3 linked regions of the Methylosinus trichosporium OB3b genome follow. The protein of the gene in region 3 interacts with the protein of the main gene of each other region in a pairwise test. Links are inferred from orthologs where the notes say so. Each region holds a gene or a part of one and is shown on either strand. Other genes may lie near its edges. The genes, in order: secB, ybgC and secA.

Region 1 (5,192 bases), 700 kb from region 3 along the record:
GCGGCCCCGACGCCGCACGTATCGAAGCGCTGTTTCCCGGGATCCTCGTCGACGGCGTCGTCGACCGCGCCGCGCTCGCCGCTCGCGTGCTCGGCGATGCGCAGGCTCTGCGGCGGCTCGAGGCGATCGTGCATCCCCTCGTGCTGGAGAAGCGCGCGGCCTTTGTCGAGGAGCGCCGCCGCGCCGATGATGCGCTCGTGCTGTTCGATATTCCGCTTCTCTTCGAGACCGGCGGCGACGCCGATGTCGATGTCGTCGTCGTCGTCACCGCGCCCGAGGAGGTTCAGCGCGAGAGGGTGCTGGCGCGCCCGGGCATGACGGAGGAGAAATTCGCCGCCATCCGCGCCAAGCAGACGCCGGACGCGGAAAAACGCCGCCGCGCCGATTTCATTGTTCATACCGATCGTGGAGTCGATTCCGCTCGCGAGCAGGTTCGGCTAATTCTACGCGAGCTGAAATCGCGCGAGCCGAAGGCGCGGTGATTTTTTCGATGAGGAGGCATTCATGCGCGAGATCGTCTTCGATACGGAGACGACCGGCCTCGATCCGGCCAAGGGCCATCGCATCGTCGAGATCGGCGCCGTCGAGATTTCCAATCTGATCCCGACCGGCCGCACCTTTCACTTTTATCTCGATCCCGAGCGCGACATGCCGGAAGAGGCGTTTCGCGTGCATGGGCTGTCGACCGCCTTCCTCACGGGACAGAAAAAATTTCGCGAGATCGCCGAGGCTTTTCTCGAATTCGTCGCCGATGCGCAGCTCGTCGCCCATAACGCCGAATTCGATATGCGCTTCGTCAACGCCGAGCTCGCAATGCTCGGCCTCGAGGCGATCGCGGCTGATCGCGTCGTCGACACTCTGACGATCGCCCGCCGGCTTCATCCCGGCGCCGCCAATTCGCTGGACGCGCTGTGCCAGCGTTATGGCGTCGATTCCTCTCGCCGCGACAAGCACGGCGCTCTGCTCGATTCCTATCTGCTGGCGGAGGTCTATGCCGAGCTGATGGGCGGGCGCCAATCCGCTCTCGTGCTGCAGACCTCGGTCGCCGCAGCGGCGCAGGATCTCGGCGCCGATCTCTTGCGCAGCCGCCCCGCGCCGCTCGCGCCGCGTCTCGCAGAGGAGGAGATCGCGGCGCATGAGCGCTTCGCCGCGACGCTCGGCAAGGCGCCGATCTGGAGCCGCTATCTCACGCCCGAGCCGGAGGCCGAGGCGTCTCGCGCCGTCGGCGCGTGACGCTCGCGGCCGCCGCCGCTCAATTGGCGTTGGCGGGGGGCTGCTGCTGCTCCGCGAATTGCGCGGCGCGCTGCTGATACAGCGCCATGAAGTCGATGGGGTCGATGTAGAGCGGCGGAAAGCCGCCGTTGCGCGTCGCGTCGGCGACGATCTGGCGCAGGAAGGGGAACAGCAGCCGCGGGCATTCGATCATCACGATGGGATGAATCTGCTCCTGCGGAATGTTCAAGAGGCGGAACACGCCGCAATAATCGAGCTCGAATTTGAACATCAGATCGGGGCCCTGGCCGGCCGAGGCCTCGAGCGTCACCGACACCTCGAAATCCGTGGGCGCGAGCTGGCGGGCGTTCACATTGACCTGAATGCCGATGTCGGGCGCCGCTTCGCGCGGGCCGAGGGAACGCGGCGCATTGGGGTTTTCGAAGGAGAGGTCCTTCACATATTGCACCAGCACATTGAGCGCGGGCCCTTCCGCCTGGCCGGCGCCGGCGCCGCTTCCATTCGTGTCGGTCATCGTTGAGCTCCTTGCCGATTTCGGCTCCCGAACGGCGCGAACCCGATCGTCCCTCGCCACGGCGCCCGCGTAACATGCCTCCTTTCGAGCGACAACGGGAATCGGCGCGCGGAGAGAACGCGCTCCGATCGAACGGAAAACCCTCTACGCCGCTCCGGCCGGCGGCGCGCGGCGCGCCGGAGCCCGGCGCTTGCGCGGCTTTTCCTCGGTGACGGCCTTCCATTCATTCGGCGAAAGATCGATGGTTCTCGGTCCCTTGGTCGCCTCGACCTTGCCGCGCAGGCGGTCGGCGAGGCGCGCGCGCACAGAGGGCGCCTTCAGAGCGAGGCCGACGAGATCGGAGGCGAAGCCGGGCAGAATGAGCAGCAGGCTGCCGAAAGCCTCTATGCCGCCCTCGAGCAGATTGGCGCCGCGTCCCGTCTCCGCTTGCGGCTGCGCGAGGCGCTGGCGCAGATAGACGAACAGGCGCTTCACATCGGCGAGGCCGAGCAGCGTCGTGCCGACGCCGAGCATGACGGCGGCAATGACGCCGAGCACCTGCACGACGAAGACGAAAGCGATGATCTCGATGGCGAGCCAGGCCGCCAGCACGTAAGCGACGAGCTTCGACTTGTTCACGATCGTCCTCCGTTTCGGCGGATCGGCCGAGTTCGACCGAGAAGCCCGGCTGTCCCGAGGGGCGCGGCGAGCGACCCGATAGAGTGTCGAGGGCGCTCGAGCCGTCCTCGCGGGGATGAGGAAAATGCGATTCCTGCGAGCTTGCGGCCTGATCGCAGGGGCTTGATTCGTGACATTTGGGTTGCGACATGATACGCGACAATCCTTCCGACCGGGAGACGCCCTTTGCCGGCCAATGAAGCTTTCGATCCCTCGATCCTCGTTCTCGCCGCGCTAGCGGCTTTCGTCGTATGGAAATTATGGTCCGTGCTCGGCGTCCGAACCGATCGCGAGAACTCCGCCGCGGGTCGCGTTCCGAGTCCCGGTCGGCGCTTCGGCGTCGTTCCGCCGCCCGCGAGCACGGGTTTCGCCGCTCCGCCCCAGGATCAGAGCCGTTGGGACGGTCTCGCGGAGCCGGGAAGCAAGGGCTGGGCGGGGCTCGACGCCCTCGCCGCCGCCGACCGCGGTTTCGACGCGAAGAATTTTCTCGAAGGCGCGAAGAAGGCCTATGAGCTCGTGGTCGAATCCTTCGCCAAGGGCGACCGGGAGATGTTGCGCAATCTCCTCGCCAATGATGTCTATGACAGCTTCGCCAAGGCCATAGCGGCGCGGGAGCAGCGCGGCGAGAGCGCCGAAGCCCGGGTCGTCGCGATCGAGACGGCCAGCGTCGAGGACGCCCAGGTCGAGCGCGGCCGGGCGCAGGTCGCCATACGTTTCGTCGTGAAGCTGATCTCGGCGCGCCGCGACAGCGCGGGAGAGGTGATCGAGGGCGACGTCGAACGCCCGATCGACATCACCGATCTGTGGACATTCGCGCGTGACATCTCCTCGCGCGACCCGAATTGGAAGCTGGTCGCGACCGAAACCATTCACTAGAGCCGCGCGTGGGCCTGCCCGTCGATCTCGAGCCGATCGCTTTCGACGTGCTCGCCGGCTTCGCCGAGGATGATCTCTGCGAGGCGTTTCGTGTGTTCCGCCGATCGGCGGAGGCGCTCGTCGGCAAGGTCGCGGTTCTGCGGCCCGGCGTCGGGCCCGATGCGGCGCTGCTGCGCGTCTGCCGCGCCGCGCTCGCCGACGCCGAGGCGGCGAGCGCGCAAGACGCGGCGCGACGCTTCTTCGAGCAGACATTTCGTCCGCACAGGCTGCGCGGCAACGGCTTCGTCACTGCTTATTACGAGCCGGTCATCGCCGCGCGCCGATCGCCGGACGCCGAATTCGCCGTCCCGGTTCCGGCGCGTCCGGCCGATCTCGTCACCCTCAATGACGCGCCGATCGCCGGCGAGAATGGCGAGCCTCTCACCAGCGCGCGGCGACGCGGCGATGGCGGCCTCGAGCCCTACCCCGACCGGCGCGCGCTCGAGGACGGTCCGGAGGCGGCGACGCTGCGGCCGATCGCCTTCCTGCGCGATCGCGTCGAGCTGTTTCTGCTGCAGGTGCAGGGCTCCGGCCGGCTGCGCTTCGCCGATGGAAGCGAGCTGCCGGTCACTTATGACGGTCGCAACGGCCGGCCTTATACGTCGATCGGCCGGGTGCTGATCGAGCGAGGGATCGTCGCCGCCGATGTGATGTCGCTCGACGCGCTGAAAGCGGCGATTCGGGCGATGGGCGCGGGGCCGGGCGAGGCCGGCGCGCGGCTGATGCAGGAGAACCGCTCCTTCGTGTTCTTTTGCGCCGACGAGTCGCCGCAGCGACGGATCGGGCCGATCGGCGGCGCCGGCGTTCCGCTCACGCCGCTGCGCTCCATCGCGATCGATCGCTCCATCTGGCCCTATGCGACGCTTTTCTGGATTTCGGCGGCGCTGCCGGAGGCGACATTCGCGCGGCTGACGATCGCGCAGGACACCGGCTCGGCGATCCTCGGCGCCGCGCGCGCCGATCTCTTTTTCGGCGCCGGCGACGAGGCCGGCGCGCGCGCCGGCCGCATTCGCCATCCCGCCGATTTCGTCGTCCTGCTGCCGCGCGCCGCGGAGGGCGACCCGTGAGCGACGAGCCGCCGCGCCGGGACCCACCTCGCCGCGGCCGCGCGCGCTTTCTCACTCCCGAAGAGGTCGATCTTTGGCGCAAGGTGACGGCTGATGTCCGGCCAGCTCTGGGCCGCTCGCGCCGCCGCGCGCCCTCGTCCGAAGCGGTCGGGGAGCCGGCGGCGACGAAGAGCGCCGCCGCCGATCGCCCGCCTGCAGCTGCGACGGCGCCGCCGAAGAAGCCGCCGCCGCCCCCGCGCCAGGCGCCGGCGCCGGCTGATCTCGATCACCGCACCCGCACCAAGCTGCGGCGCGGCACGCTCGAGGTCGAGGCCCGGCTCGATCTGCATGGCTTGCGGCAGGCGGAGGCGCAGGACGCGCTCGTCACCTTCCTGCGCCGGGCGCAGGCGAGCGGCGCGCGCATGGCGATCGTGGTCACGGGAAAGGGAGCGCGCAGCGAGGAAGGCGGCGTGCTGCGCCGGCTCGTGCCGCTGTGGCTGCAAGGCGCGCAAATGCGCGATCTGGTGGTGAGCTTCGGCGAGGCGGCGCGCCATCACGGCGGCGAAGGCGCGCTCTATGTGCAGATCCGCCGCGCCGGGCGCGGCAAGCCGGGGTAAGGCGATACGGCGAAATAAATGAACCGCTTATCCATTCCGTTGTCGAATAGGGCGCTCTCCCTTCTCCCGCAGGGCGGGAGAAGGTGGCCCCGCGAAGCGGGGTCGGATGAGGGCCCTCCCGGAAAAACTGTTTCGAATTCAAAAGCGAAGCGCTGTTGGCGAGCCGGAAGCGCCCTCATCCGACCCTCGCTGAAGCGAGGGCCGCCTTCT
Region 2 (5,163 bases), 3.2 Mb from region 3 along the record:
GCGTCAGATGGAACTCGACGAGCGGCACATAGCTGCGCGCGTTCTGAACCAGAGCCGCCTGCCAGCAGCGACGATAATTCTCGATGAGATAGTCGTTGATTCGCGCCTCCATCGTCGGCGACATGCGCGCGGCGTTCGCGGTCGGCGCGCCGAGCGAGGCCGTCTTGGTCATCTCCCGGCCGGTCGCGGCGCGGCGCTGCGGGGCCTCGCGGCTCAGGAGATTGGCGATATTGGCGGCGTCGAACTTCGATTTGGGCGCGGTCTCGTCGCCCGATTTCGGCTTGGTCGCCGGTCTGTCGGATTTGCTGTCGGCAGGGCCGTCGGCGGGGGCCTTTTCCGTGCTCTTCTTGCGCTCGAGCAGCTTGGCCACCTCGTCGGTCTTCAGCCGCGGCTCGTCCTTGGCCATCGGCCGCTCCGCAGGCTTTTGAGGCGCCGCAGGCTTGGCGGGCTCGGGCTTCTCCACCTTCTCCGGCGGACGCGGCGGAGGCTTGGGACGCACGACCTCGGCGTCCTCCGGCTCGCGCTCCGGGGGCGAGGGCGCGGCCTTGGGCTGCGGCTTCGGCGGCTCCGCCTTGGGTGGCTCCGGTTTCGGCGGCTCCGCTTTCGCCCGCTCGATCTTGGGCGGTTCCGGCTTCGTCGGAGTGGGACGCGCGGGCGGCTCGGGCTTCGGCGGCAGGGCCGCGACGCGCTTGGGCGGGGGCGGCGTCTCCGGCCGATCCTCGGGCTCCTCCTGGCGGGGGCGCAGCGGCGGCGGCGGGGCGGAAATATCCTTCTTCGCTTCGGCGAGCGGCGGCAGCGGCTTGGTCTCGGCGGTTTCCGCGCGCTTGTCGACGCGCTGAACGGGCTTTATTTCCTTGGCGGTCTTCTCGCCCTTCATCACCTCATTGACCGTCGAATCGGTCACGATGTCGACCGGCACGGCCTCCTGCGCATCCTCGAACTTGCGCGCCTCCGGAAAGGCCAGCAGAGCCGCGAGCAGCAGCCCGACATGGGCCGCCGCCGAGACCGGAAGGCCGGGCTGCGGACGCGTCTTCTTCAAGGCGAGCGCTCACTTCTTGTCGGACTCGGTCACCAGAGCGACCTTCTTGTAGCCGGCCGTCGTCACCATCGACATGACCTCGGCGACGCGGCCGTAATTCACCGTCTTCGAGGCGCGCATGTAGATGCGTTCATCGAAGCCGGCCTTGGCCGATTCTTTCAGCCTGTCGAGCAGCTTGTCGAGTTCGACAGGCTGATCCATGAGGAACAGCTGTCCCTTCTCGTCGACGGCGATGGATAGCGGCTTTTGATCGATGTTGAGCGGGCCCGCCTTGGTCTGCGGCAGGTCCACGGCGACGCCGGTCGCGAGCAGGGGCGCCGCCACCATGAAGATGATCAGCAGCACCAGCATCACATCGATGAAGGGCGTCATATTGATGTCGGCCATGGCGCTATGGCGAGGCGCGCCGCGCCGCCGCCTGCCGCCGCCCGTCTTGCGTCCCGCCGCCGCTGACATGCCCATCGGCGCCTCCGCTCAGGCCGCGCGGTCGCGGCCGCCGGTCTGGCCGGCGTGCTGGTCGATCTGGCGCGAGAGAATGGCGGAAAATTCGTCGGCGAAGCTGTCGAGGCGAGCCTGCGCGCGGGCGACGTCGCCTTGCAGCTTGTTATAGGCGACGAGCGCCGGAATGGCGGCGAAGAGGCCGATGGCGGTGGCGAGCAAAGCCTCGGCGATGCCCGGCGCGACCACGGCGAGCGAGGTGTTCTTCGACGCCGCGATGGAGCGGAAGGAGGTCATGATGCCCCAGACCGTGCCGAACAGCCCGACGAAGGGACCGGCCGAGGCGACGGTGGCGAGCACCAGGAGATTGGATTCGAGCTTCTCGACCTCGCGGGCGATCGACACGTCGAGCACTTTGTCGATGCGCGCCTGCAACCCCATGAAGGAGGCGCCGGCGGTCTGGAAGGAGCGCTTCCATTCGCGCATGGCGGCGACGAAGAGGCTGGCCATGGCTCCGGTCGGCCGGTCCTGCAGCTTGGAATAGAGATCCTCGAGCGAGGAGCCGGACCAGAACACCTCCTCGAAGCGGTCCATGGCGCGGCGCGTGCGCGTGAACAGAATCACCTTGTCGACGATGATCGCCCAGCACCAGATCGAGGCGGCGAGCAGCCCGATCATCACCAGCTTCACGACGATATGGGCGCCGAGGAACATGCCCCAGATGGAGATTTCAACGGGCGCAGCGGCGATGGGCGCCGCGATTTCGGCTGGATTCATCGGTCAATATCCTCGAGAACGCGCCTGAATGTTCGAGACGGCGCGGGGCCCAGGCGGCTCGCGTCGCATGCATGCGACGCCGCCCGGACGCCGCTCAAATCCGCATATGGCCGTGAAATCCGCCTGGATTTGGGCCTCGATGCGATGCACAATCAAATTTGAACGAAACGATTAAGGCGAAGTAAAGGACCCTTCGCCACATCCCGCGTAAAACCCGGCCATTGCCCCCATTTCACGGGGGCGGAGCGGCGGGCGCCAGCGCCGATTCGAATTTTTGCCGCACGTCTGCCGGCAGGCGCCGCGCCTTGCCGCCCTCGACCGCGGCGACCTTGACCAATGCCGTGACAAGCGGCTCCTCCCCGCGCAAAACGCGCTGGGCCAGATCGACCGAGGCGCCGGCGACCTGCTCGACCCTGGTCTCCACCGTGAGCAGATCGTCCATCAGCGCCGGGCGGCGAAAGTCGATCGTTATCGCGCGCACGACGAAGAACAAGCCGCCGCCCGGGCTCTCGAGGAGGGCGCGCTGAAAAATGCCGAGGTCGCGCAACAGCTCCGTGCGGCCGCGCTCCATGAAGCGCAGATGCGAAGCATGATAGACGAGGCCGGAGAAATCCGTGTCCTCATAATAGACGCGGACGGACAGGCGATGCGGAACGGGAGCGATCATTCGGCGCGGGGCGTCACTCGAAAGAGGGCGGGGCCCCTTCGATCGGAGCGCCCGCTCCGATATACAGCAGCGCGGCGCGCTGCGCAGCCGCTTTTCGCTGGAGCCTTATCCGATCCTATGGGATCGGATAAGGCTCCAGCATTCTCTCGTGTGAGCGAATTCTCATCGATCGAACGATTCCGTTCGATCGGAAAGCGCTCTGAGGGGGGCGCGGCGCGGGCGGTCGGAAAAGGGTCGCGATCAATATGTATTCGTGTTATATAATGAGAAAGTCGGCGTGGCGCGACGCAGTGCGAGCAGAGGCATGATGAACAAAGAAAAATGTCTGCTCGTCTGCGGCGCCGGCGAAAGAGGCTCGGCGGTGGCGCGGCGTCTGCTCGGCGAGGGCTATGCGGTCGTGCTGCATCAGGAGACGGCGCCGCGCATTCTGCGCCGGCGCATGTGCTTCGCGGACGCCTGGTTCGACGGAGCGACGACCTTGGGCGCGGTCGAGGCGCGGCTCGTGCGCTCGCCCAAGGACTTTTTGTGCGGCATGCAGACGCGGCAGTTCATTCCGATCCTGCTTCGGCCGTTCGCCGAGGTCGTCGAGCGCTGGCCCTGGGACGCGATCATCGCGGCTCCAGATCCGGGCGATCGGCCGTCGCCGCGGCTCGTCGATCTCGCCGAGCTCACCATCGGCGTCGGCTCTGGCTTCGTCGCCGGCGCCGATTGCGATCTCGTCGTCTGGACCGAGGAGCCGGACCCCGGGGCGGTGCTGCGCGCCGGGGACACGCCGCCGCAGCGTCGCATCGAATATGACCGCCGCGCGCTCGAATATTGGGACGTGATCGCGCCGGTCGACGGCGCCTTCGCGGCGGCGCAGCCGATCGGCGCCAAGGTCGCGGCCGGCGATCTCATCGGCCGCATCGGCGACACGGCAATTCGGGCGCCGGTCGCGGGGCGCATCAGCGGGCTCGCCAGGCCGGATCTCGCCTGCCTCGCAGGAATGCCCGTGGGCGAGATCGCCACCGCCGAGGCGGCCCCGGTCGTCGGCGTCGGCGAGCGCAATAAGCTGATCGCCCGCGGCGTCTCCTTCGCGATCGAGATGGAGGCGCACGGGTTTGCGCCGGTCGCTATCGGCGCACGCTTCCGTGGATAGCTCTATCTGGTGGTTTTAGCTTTTTTGCCGGATTGATGTTTGATAGAATCTGACAAATCAGCTGTAGGTGGGCCAAGCCCACCTATCGGCAGAATGTTGGATTTTTCTTCCTTTTTTGAAGCGATGACTTCTGGATAGACGTATGCAACATAGACAAGAAAAAAAGCAAATGAAACAACAAGGATAATGAGCCCAATTATTGACGATCGAACAGTCACTCTATTTCTTTCAAATATTAACTCGCTGTCAAGAGGTTCGCTATTTGGTGTCATTGTGTTTGGGGCTGTCGCTGATATCCGGCGCGCGATGGAGATTTGAATATAAGATAGAATAACTCCAGAAAATGTAATTATAACAACAAGCCAAAGCAATATAGAGTTTGATCTGTATTGCTGCAAGTGGATTGTATTTCGTATTGTAAACTCATTTAGCTCTCCCTGTTCGTGGATTTCTCCGAAGCAAAAGTCTCTAATTTCTGGTAACGATAACTGTTTATATTTATTTGCACTATCTTCAATTTTAGATCTGCATGAATCTATCGTTAAAAGTTTCGCGTTAAATGCCTCTGGTATGGTGTTAAATGCGTTGTTTACGATTAATCCAATTGCTACTCCCAATGAAAGAGCGAGTATAGTAGAGATAGATATCAAAATCTGGCGCATTGATGGAATCTACTCTGTTGTTCCTGCGGTCGTATTGCAGTGGCAGACCCTTTTTGGTGCGATCGGTTCGTTGTCGCTCACGATGCAGCTACCTATCGGCGTGCGACAATCCACCATTCGGCGATCTGAAGGTAGGTTGGGAGGAGTTATCCGCGCTGCTGGCGGTCCGCCTACGAGTGGATGGTGCGAACTTTCAGCAGCGGGGCCGGGGAGCGGCTGCGTAATACTGACGGCAAATGTCAATGCCGGAAGGAAAAAAAGGCTCGTTCTCATTGCGAAGACCTCGGATGGTTGAGCTAGCCGCCGCCCCCAATACGTAAGGCGCCCGAGGAACCAACTATGTCATGCGGAGACGTCGACAAGCTGACTGCGAATCCTGTGCTATCTTTGTCGCTTAGTTCTCGTTTCCAATGTTTATACAGCGCAATCCGGGGTGCGCCGT
Region 3 (5,733 bases):
GCAGATGCGAATCGAACCAACCACACTCGATATCAGCGTCGGCCTAACAAAACGTGCAAGCAGCGCTCCGCCTGTCGTTCCGCCGGGACCCGCGACGCTTCGGCGTCGTGCTCGGACCTCAGTTTATAAGTCTCGACGCACTATGCAACCACGACGCCCGGTCATAAATCAAGCAAGAATCGAGCCTTGGGTAGGGGTGGAGGACGATTTCCGGTCAACGAACCCTTCCCCGAATCGAACCAATTATAAAATCAACAACTTCCGTTGGCGCTCGGCGGGCGCTCGGCGGCTCCGGGCCTCCCGCGGCGCTGTCACTTTTTCAAAATCTTGGCGACATGATTGTGTCGCAGACGAAAAGCGTCGGGCATTCCGGAGCCGAGCAGCGGACGCAGATAGAGCCTGAACGCGTCGGTCACATCGGTCCCGCTCTCGCTGATGAACTCGTCGGGCATGACCTTGGTTTTGCCGGCGACCGCCTCCAGAGGCGTGAGCTGGTAATCGACCGAGTAGAAGCCAGTGCGGTGAATCGTCACGGAGCCGTCGCGGTCGCCCCATAGCGCGAGCTGCACCGCCTTCTCGCCCACCTCGCGCGCCTCGCGCTGGTCCACGTCGGAGACGCAGCCGACGAAGCTGCGCTGCACATAGCCGAAAGTGTCGGCGCGCACGCGCTTGAAGCCGAGCTTGGTCTTGACGAGCTCGGTCAGCATGTCGGCGAGAGCGCCGCCGCCGAGATGCACATTGCCATGCGCGTCCTTCTCGATCTGCTCGGCGAGCTTGGCCGCGATCGGCGTGTGATTCGCGTCGGCGATTCCTTCGGACACGGCGACGACGCAGCGGCCGTAGCGGTCCATCGTCGCTTTCACATCGGCGAGGAACTTCTCGGTGTCGAACGCGCGCTCGGGCACATAGATGAGATGCGGCCCATCGTCGGGGAATTTCTTGCCGAGCGCGGAGGCGGCGGTGAGAAAGCCGGCGTGGCGGCCCATCACCACGGCGATATAGACGCCGGGCAGCGCCCAATTATCGAGATTGGCGCCGGCGAAGGCCTGCGCCACCCAGCGCGCCGCGGAGGGAAAGCCGGGCGTGTGGTCGTTGATCATCAGATCATTGTCGATGGTCTTCGGAATATGCATCACGCGCAGCGGATAGCGCGCCCTCTGCGCTTCTTCCGAGACGATGCGCACGGTGTCGGAGCTGTCATTGCCGCCGACATAGAAGAAGCAGCCGATTCCATGCGCGCGCAGCACCTCGAAGATCTCATGGCAATATTTGAGGTCCGGCTTGTCGCGCGTGGAGCCCAGCGCCGAGGAGGGCGTGCAGGCGACCATTTCGAGATTATGCGTCGTCTCCTGCGTCAGATCGACGAAGTCCTCATTGACGATGCCGCGCACGCCGTGGAGCGCCCCATAGACGCGATCGACGCAGCGGAACTTGCGCGACTCGAGAATCGCGCCGACCAGTGATTGATTGATGACGGCGGTCGGGCCGCCGCCCTGCGCGATGAGGACCTTGGAGAAGTCGATGTCGGACAAGGATCGGCTCCGAGTGAGTAGGGAATAGGGAGTAGGGAGTCGGCAGTAGCGGCGTGGAGCGGAGAGCCGAGAGGCTTGCTCACTACTGCCTACTGCCTACTCCCTACTCACACCAATGCGCCGTGGCAGTGCTTGAACTTCTTGCCCGAGCCGCAGGGGCAGGGCTCGTTGCGGCCGACCTTGCCCCAGCTCGCCGGATTTGCCGGATCGCGCTCCGGCGCCTCGGCGACCTCGGCCGCGCCCATCGCCTGCGGCGAGAAATCGGCGGCGGCGAGCCGCGCATTGAGATCGGCGAGCGCGCTCTGCTCCGCGCCGGCGGCGTTCGGGTCCGGATGGACATATTCCATCGGCGGCAGCTCGGTCGGCGCGGGCGACGCCTCGAAGGACACCTCGACGCGCATCAGCTGCGAGGTGACGGCCTCGTCCCAATGCGTCATCAGGCTGCGGAACAGCTCCAGCGCCTCGGACTTGTATTCGTTGAGCGGATCGCGCTGCGCCATGCCGCGCCAGCCGATCACCTGGCGCAGATGGTCGAGCACCACGAGATGATCGCGCCACAGCTGATCGAGCGCCTGCAGCACCACCTGCTTCTCGATCATGCGCGAGAGCTGCGCCGTGTTGCGCTCGACGCGCTCGGCGTAGGACTCGTTGGCCGCGTTGAGCAGGCGCTCCTTGATCTCCTCGTCGGCGATGCCCTCTTCCTTCGCCCAATCCTCGATCGGCAGATCGAGATTGAGCTTGGCGCGCGCTTCATCGGCGAGAGCCTCGACGTCCCAGGACTCGGCGTAGGCGTCACGGGGAATATGCTCCGCGACGAGCTGCGCGACGACATCCTCGCGCATCTCGTTCACCGTCTCCTCGACGCTCTCCTCCGCCATGATCTCGCGCCGGCGCTCGAAGATCACCTTGCGCTGGTCGTTCATGACGTTGTCGAATTTCAATATGTTCTTGCGGATGTCGAAATTGCGCGCCTCGACCTTGTGCTGCGCCTTCTCCAGCGCCTTGTTGATCCAGGGATGGACGATCGCCTCGCCCTCCTGCAGGCCGAGGCTGACCAGCATCTTGTCCATGCGCTCCGAGCCGAAGATGCGCATGAGATCGTCCTGCAGCGACAGGAAGAATTTCGAGCGGCCGGGGTCGCCCTGGCGGCCCGAGCGGCCGCGCAGCTGATTGTCGATGCGGCGGCTCTCGTGCCGCTCGGTGCCGATGATGAAGAGGCCGCCGGCGGCGATCGCCTTTTCCTTGAACTCGGCGACCTCGGCGCGGATCTCGGCTTCCTTCGCCTCGCGCGGAGCGCCGTCGAGCGCGGCGCATTCCTGCGCGACGCGCATCTCCACATTGCCGCCGAGCTGAATGTCGGTGCCGCGGCCGGCCATGTTGGTGGCGATTGTGATCGCGCCGGGCACGCCGGCCTCGGCGACGATATAGGCCTCCTGCTCGTGGAAGCGCGCGTTGAGAACGGCGAACAGACGCGACGGCGTGCCCGAATGCGCCGCCTCATAGAGCTTGGCGAGCGCCTTGGTCGGATCGGAGAAGTCGATCTGCTTATAGCCCTTGGAGGCCAGGAACTCGGCGAGCTGCTCGGATTTCTCGATCGACGTCGTGCCGACCAGAAGCGGCTGCATCTTGGCGCTCGCCTCCTCGATTTCGGCGGCGATGGCGTCGAGCTTCTCCTTGCCGGTGCGATAGACCTCGTCGTCCTCGTCGATGCGCTGCACGGAACGATTGGTCGGAATCTCGACGACGTCGAGCCGGTAGATCTCCGCGAACTCCTCCGATTCCGTCGAGGCCGTGCCGGTCATGCCGGCGAGCTTCTCATAGAGGCGGAAGTAGTTCTGGAAGGTGATCGAGGCGAGCGTCACATTCTCCGGCTGGACGGCGACATGCTCCTTGGCCTCGAGCGCCTGATGCAGCCCTTCCGAATAGCGGCGGCCCGGCATCATGCGGCCGGTGAACTCGTCGATGATCACCACCTCGCCCTTGCGAACGATATAATCCTTGTCGCGCTGGAACAGCTTGTGCGCGCGCAGCGCTTGATTGACGTGGTGAACGAGCGTGACGTTCTGCGCCTCGTAGAGCGCGCCCTCGACGAGCACGCCGGACTCGGCCAGCAGCTCCTCCATATGCTCGTTGCCGGCCTCGGTCAGATTGACCGTGCGCTGCTTCTCGTCGAGCTCGAAATCATCCTTGTCGAGCTTGGGAATGAGCTTGTCGATGGCGTTGTAGAGGTCGGACTTGTCGTCCGAATGGCCGGAGATGATGAGCGGCGTGCGCGCCTCGTCCACCAGAATGGAGTCGACCTCGTCGACGATGGCGAAGACATGCGCGCGCTGCACCATCTGCGCCAGCTCATATTTCATGTTGTCGCGCAGATAGTCGAAGCCGAACTCGTTGTTGGTGCCATAGGTGATGTCGCTGGCGTAGGCCGCGGCGCGGTCCTCGTCGGAAATATCATGGACGATGACGCCGACGCTCATGCCGAGGAAGCGATAGACGCGGCCCATCCATTCGGCGTCGCGGCGGGCGAGATAATCGTTGACGGTGACGACGTGAACGCCGCGCCCGGCGAGCGCGTTGAGATAGACGGCCAGCGTCGCGACCAGCGTCTTGCCTTCGCCGGTGCGCATCTCGGCGATCGCGCCCTCGTGCAGCACCATGCCGCCGATCAGCTGCACGTCGAAATGTCGTTGGCCGAGCACGCGCTTGGCCGCCTCGCGCACCGTGGCGAAGGCGGGAACGAGAAGATCGTCGAGCTTGCGGCCGTTCTCGAGCTGTTCTCGAAACTCTTGCGTGCGTGCGCGCAGCTCGTCGTCGGAAAGGGCGGCGAGCTCGCTCTCCAAGGCATTGATCGCCTTGACCTTCGGCTGATAGGTCTTGAGACGGCGATCGTTGGCCGAGCCGAAAATCTTCTTGGCGATGGCGCCGAGCATGCGGGAACCCTTCCAGATGAGCCTCCGGCGGAGGCCGGGGCTGGCCGCCTTTTCGCACAACTTCCTTTCGATTTGGAAATCTATTTTCGAAAGGCGGCGGGGCGCGACCGCGCGGCCGCGCCCCGAGGGGCCGGCGCTGCGATGACGCGCGACAGATAAGAGGCGCCCGAGCCCTTGTCAATCAATCGGTCGGCGGCGGTCCACGGCGAAGAGCTTCGAAGCGGGGACGAGCGATTCAGCTGCTTCGACTGGGCAGGAATAGCGAGGCTGAGGGCTCGCGGTCCAGTGGCGGCGCCTGCCGCGACCTCTCCGCTCTGGCGGGAAGAGGAGGCGGCAGGCGCCGTTGGAGCCCCAAAACTGCGAGCCTTCAGGCTCACTCTTTCTCGAAGCTCATCGATTTCGGTGAAGCAGACCAGCCGTCGCGGCCACCCACGTCGCGACGGCTGGGAAAGCCGGAACATGAGGGGAACGACGCCGCCGCGCCCCCTCTCTCCTAGAGAAGCGGGGAGGAGGAGAGAGGGGCGCGGCGTTCACTCTCCGGGCGCGGCCGGGGCGGCGATGCGGCGGCTGGTCTCGGAGAGGTCGCGGTAGCGCTCCTGCCATTCGGTGGGGCCGTTGGAGGGCGAGATCTGCACCGCCGTCACTTTGTATTCCGGGCAATTGGTGGCCCAGTCGGAATTATCGGTGGTCACCACATTGGTCTGGCAGAGCGGATGGTGGAAGGTCGTGTAGACGACGCCGGGCGCCACGCGATCGGTGATCCTGGCGTGCAAGGTGGTTTCGCCGGCGCGGCTCTGCACGCGCACCCAATCGCCGTCGCGCACGCCGCGCAGCTCGGCGTCATGCGGGTGAATCTCCAGCACATCCTCCGGATGCCATTGGCTGTTCTCGGTGCGCCGCGTCTGCGCGCCGACGTTATATTGCGAGAGAATGCGTCCCGTCGTCAGCAGCAGCGGGAAGCGCGGCCCGGTGCGCTCCTCGGTCGGAATATATTCGGTGATGACGAATTTTCCTTTGCCGCGCGCGAAGCTCTCGATGTGCATGATCGGCATGCCTTCCGGCGAAGCGTCGTTGCAGGGCCATTGCACCGAGCCGACCTCGTCGAGCTTGGCGTAGGAGACATTGCGGAAGGCCGGCGTCAGCCGCGCGATCTCGTCCATGATCTCGCTCGGATGCGCATAGGTCCAATTGCAGCCGAGCGCATTGGCGAAGAGCTGCGTCGCCTCCCAATCGGCGTAGCGCGCCTTGGGGCTCATCACCCGGCGCACGCG

The links.
Region 1: the proteins of secA (region 3) and secB interact in binary tests that used the Escherichia coli proteins (3 or more experiments, as listed by UniProt). The link is inferred for Methylosinus trichosporium OB3b from one-to-one orthologs.
Region 2: the proteins of secA (region 3) and ybgC interact in binary tests that used the Escherichia coli proteins (3 or more experiments, as listed by UniProt). The link is inferred for Methylosinus trichosporium OB3b from one-to-one orthologs.

What each region holds. Positions count from the first base shown.
Region 1 is NZ_CP023737.1:2,669,578-2,674,769, forward strand. What follows is about bases 1-2,809. They hold secB (protein-export chaperone SecB), read right to left. Parts: upstream 1,748-2,809; coding sequence 1,253-1,747; downstream 1-1,252. Other genes in these bases: coaE (dephospho-CoA kinase), read left to right, coding at 1-482; dnaQ (DNA polymerase III subunit epsilon), read left to right, coding at 505-1,233; CQW49_RS12845 (FxsA family protein), read right to left, coding at 1,892-2,365; CQW49_RS12850 (Tim44/TimA family putative adaptor protein), read left to right, coding at 2,591-2,809. In the rest of the region: more of CQW49_RS12850, read left to right, coding at 2,810-3,280; mltA (murein transglycosylase A), read left to right, coding at 3,289-4,386; CQW49_RS12860 (Smr/MutS family protein), read left to right, coding at 4,383-4,982. UniProt on the Escherichia coli protein: One of the proteins required for the normal export of some preproteins out of the cell cytoplasm. It is a molecular chaperone that binds to a subset of precursor proteins, maintaining them in a translocation-competent state.
Region 2 is NZ_CP023737.1:141,480-146,642, forward strand. The notes cover bases 1,205-3,984. They hold ybgC (tol-pal system-associated acyl-CoA thioesterase), read right to left. Parts: upstream 2,922-3,984; coding sequence 2,487-2,921; downstream 1,205-2,486. Other genes in these bases: CQW49_RS00715 (ExbD/TolR family protein), read right to left, coding at 1,205-1,501; tolQ (protein TolQ), read right to left, coding at 1,514-2,254; CQW49_RS00730 (hypothetical protein), read left to right, coding at 3,226-3,984. Also shown: CQW49_RS00710 (hypothetical protein), read right to left, coding at 1-1,039; more of CQW49_RS00715, read right to left, coding at 1,049-1,204; more of CQW49_RS00730, read left to right, coding at 3,985-4,059; CQW49_RS24245 (hypothetical protein), read right to left, coding at 4,062-4,721.
Region 3 is NZ_CP023737.1:3,370,625-3,376,357, forward strand. The notes cover bases 1,440-4,789. They hold secA (preprotein translocase subunit SecA), read right to left. Parts: upstream 4,463-4,789; coding sequence 1,640-4,462; downstream 1,440-1,639. Other genes in these bases: CQW49_RS16150 (6-phosphofructokinase), read right to left, coding at 1,440-1,532. Outside these bases: more of CQW49_RS16150, read right to left, coding at 312-1,439; fdhF (formate dehydrogenase subunit alpha), read right to left, coding at 4,993-5,733. UniProt on the Escherichia coli protein: Required for protein export, interacts with the SecYEG preprotein conducting channel.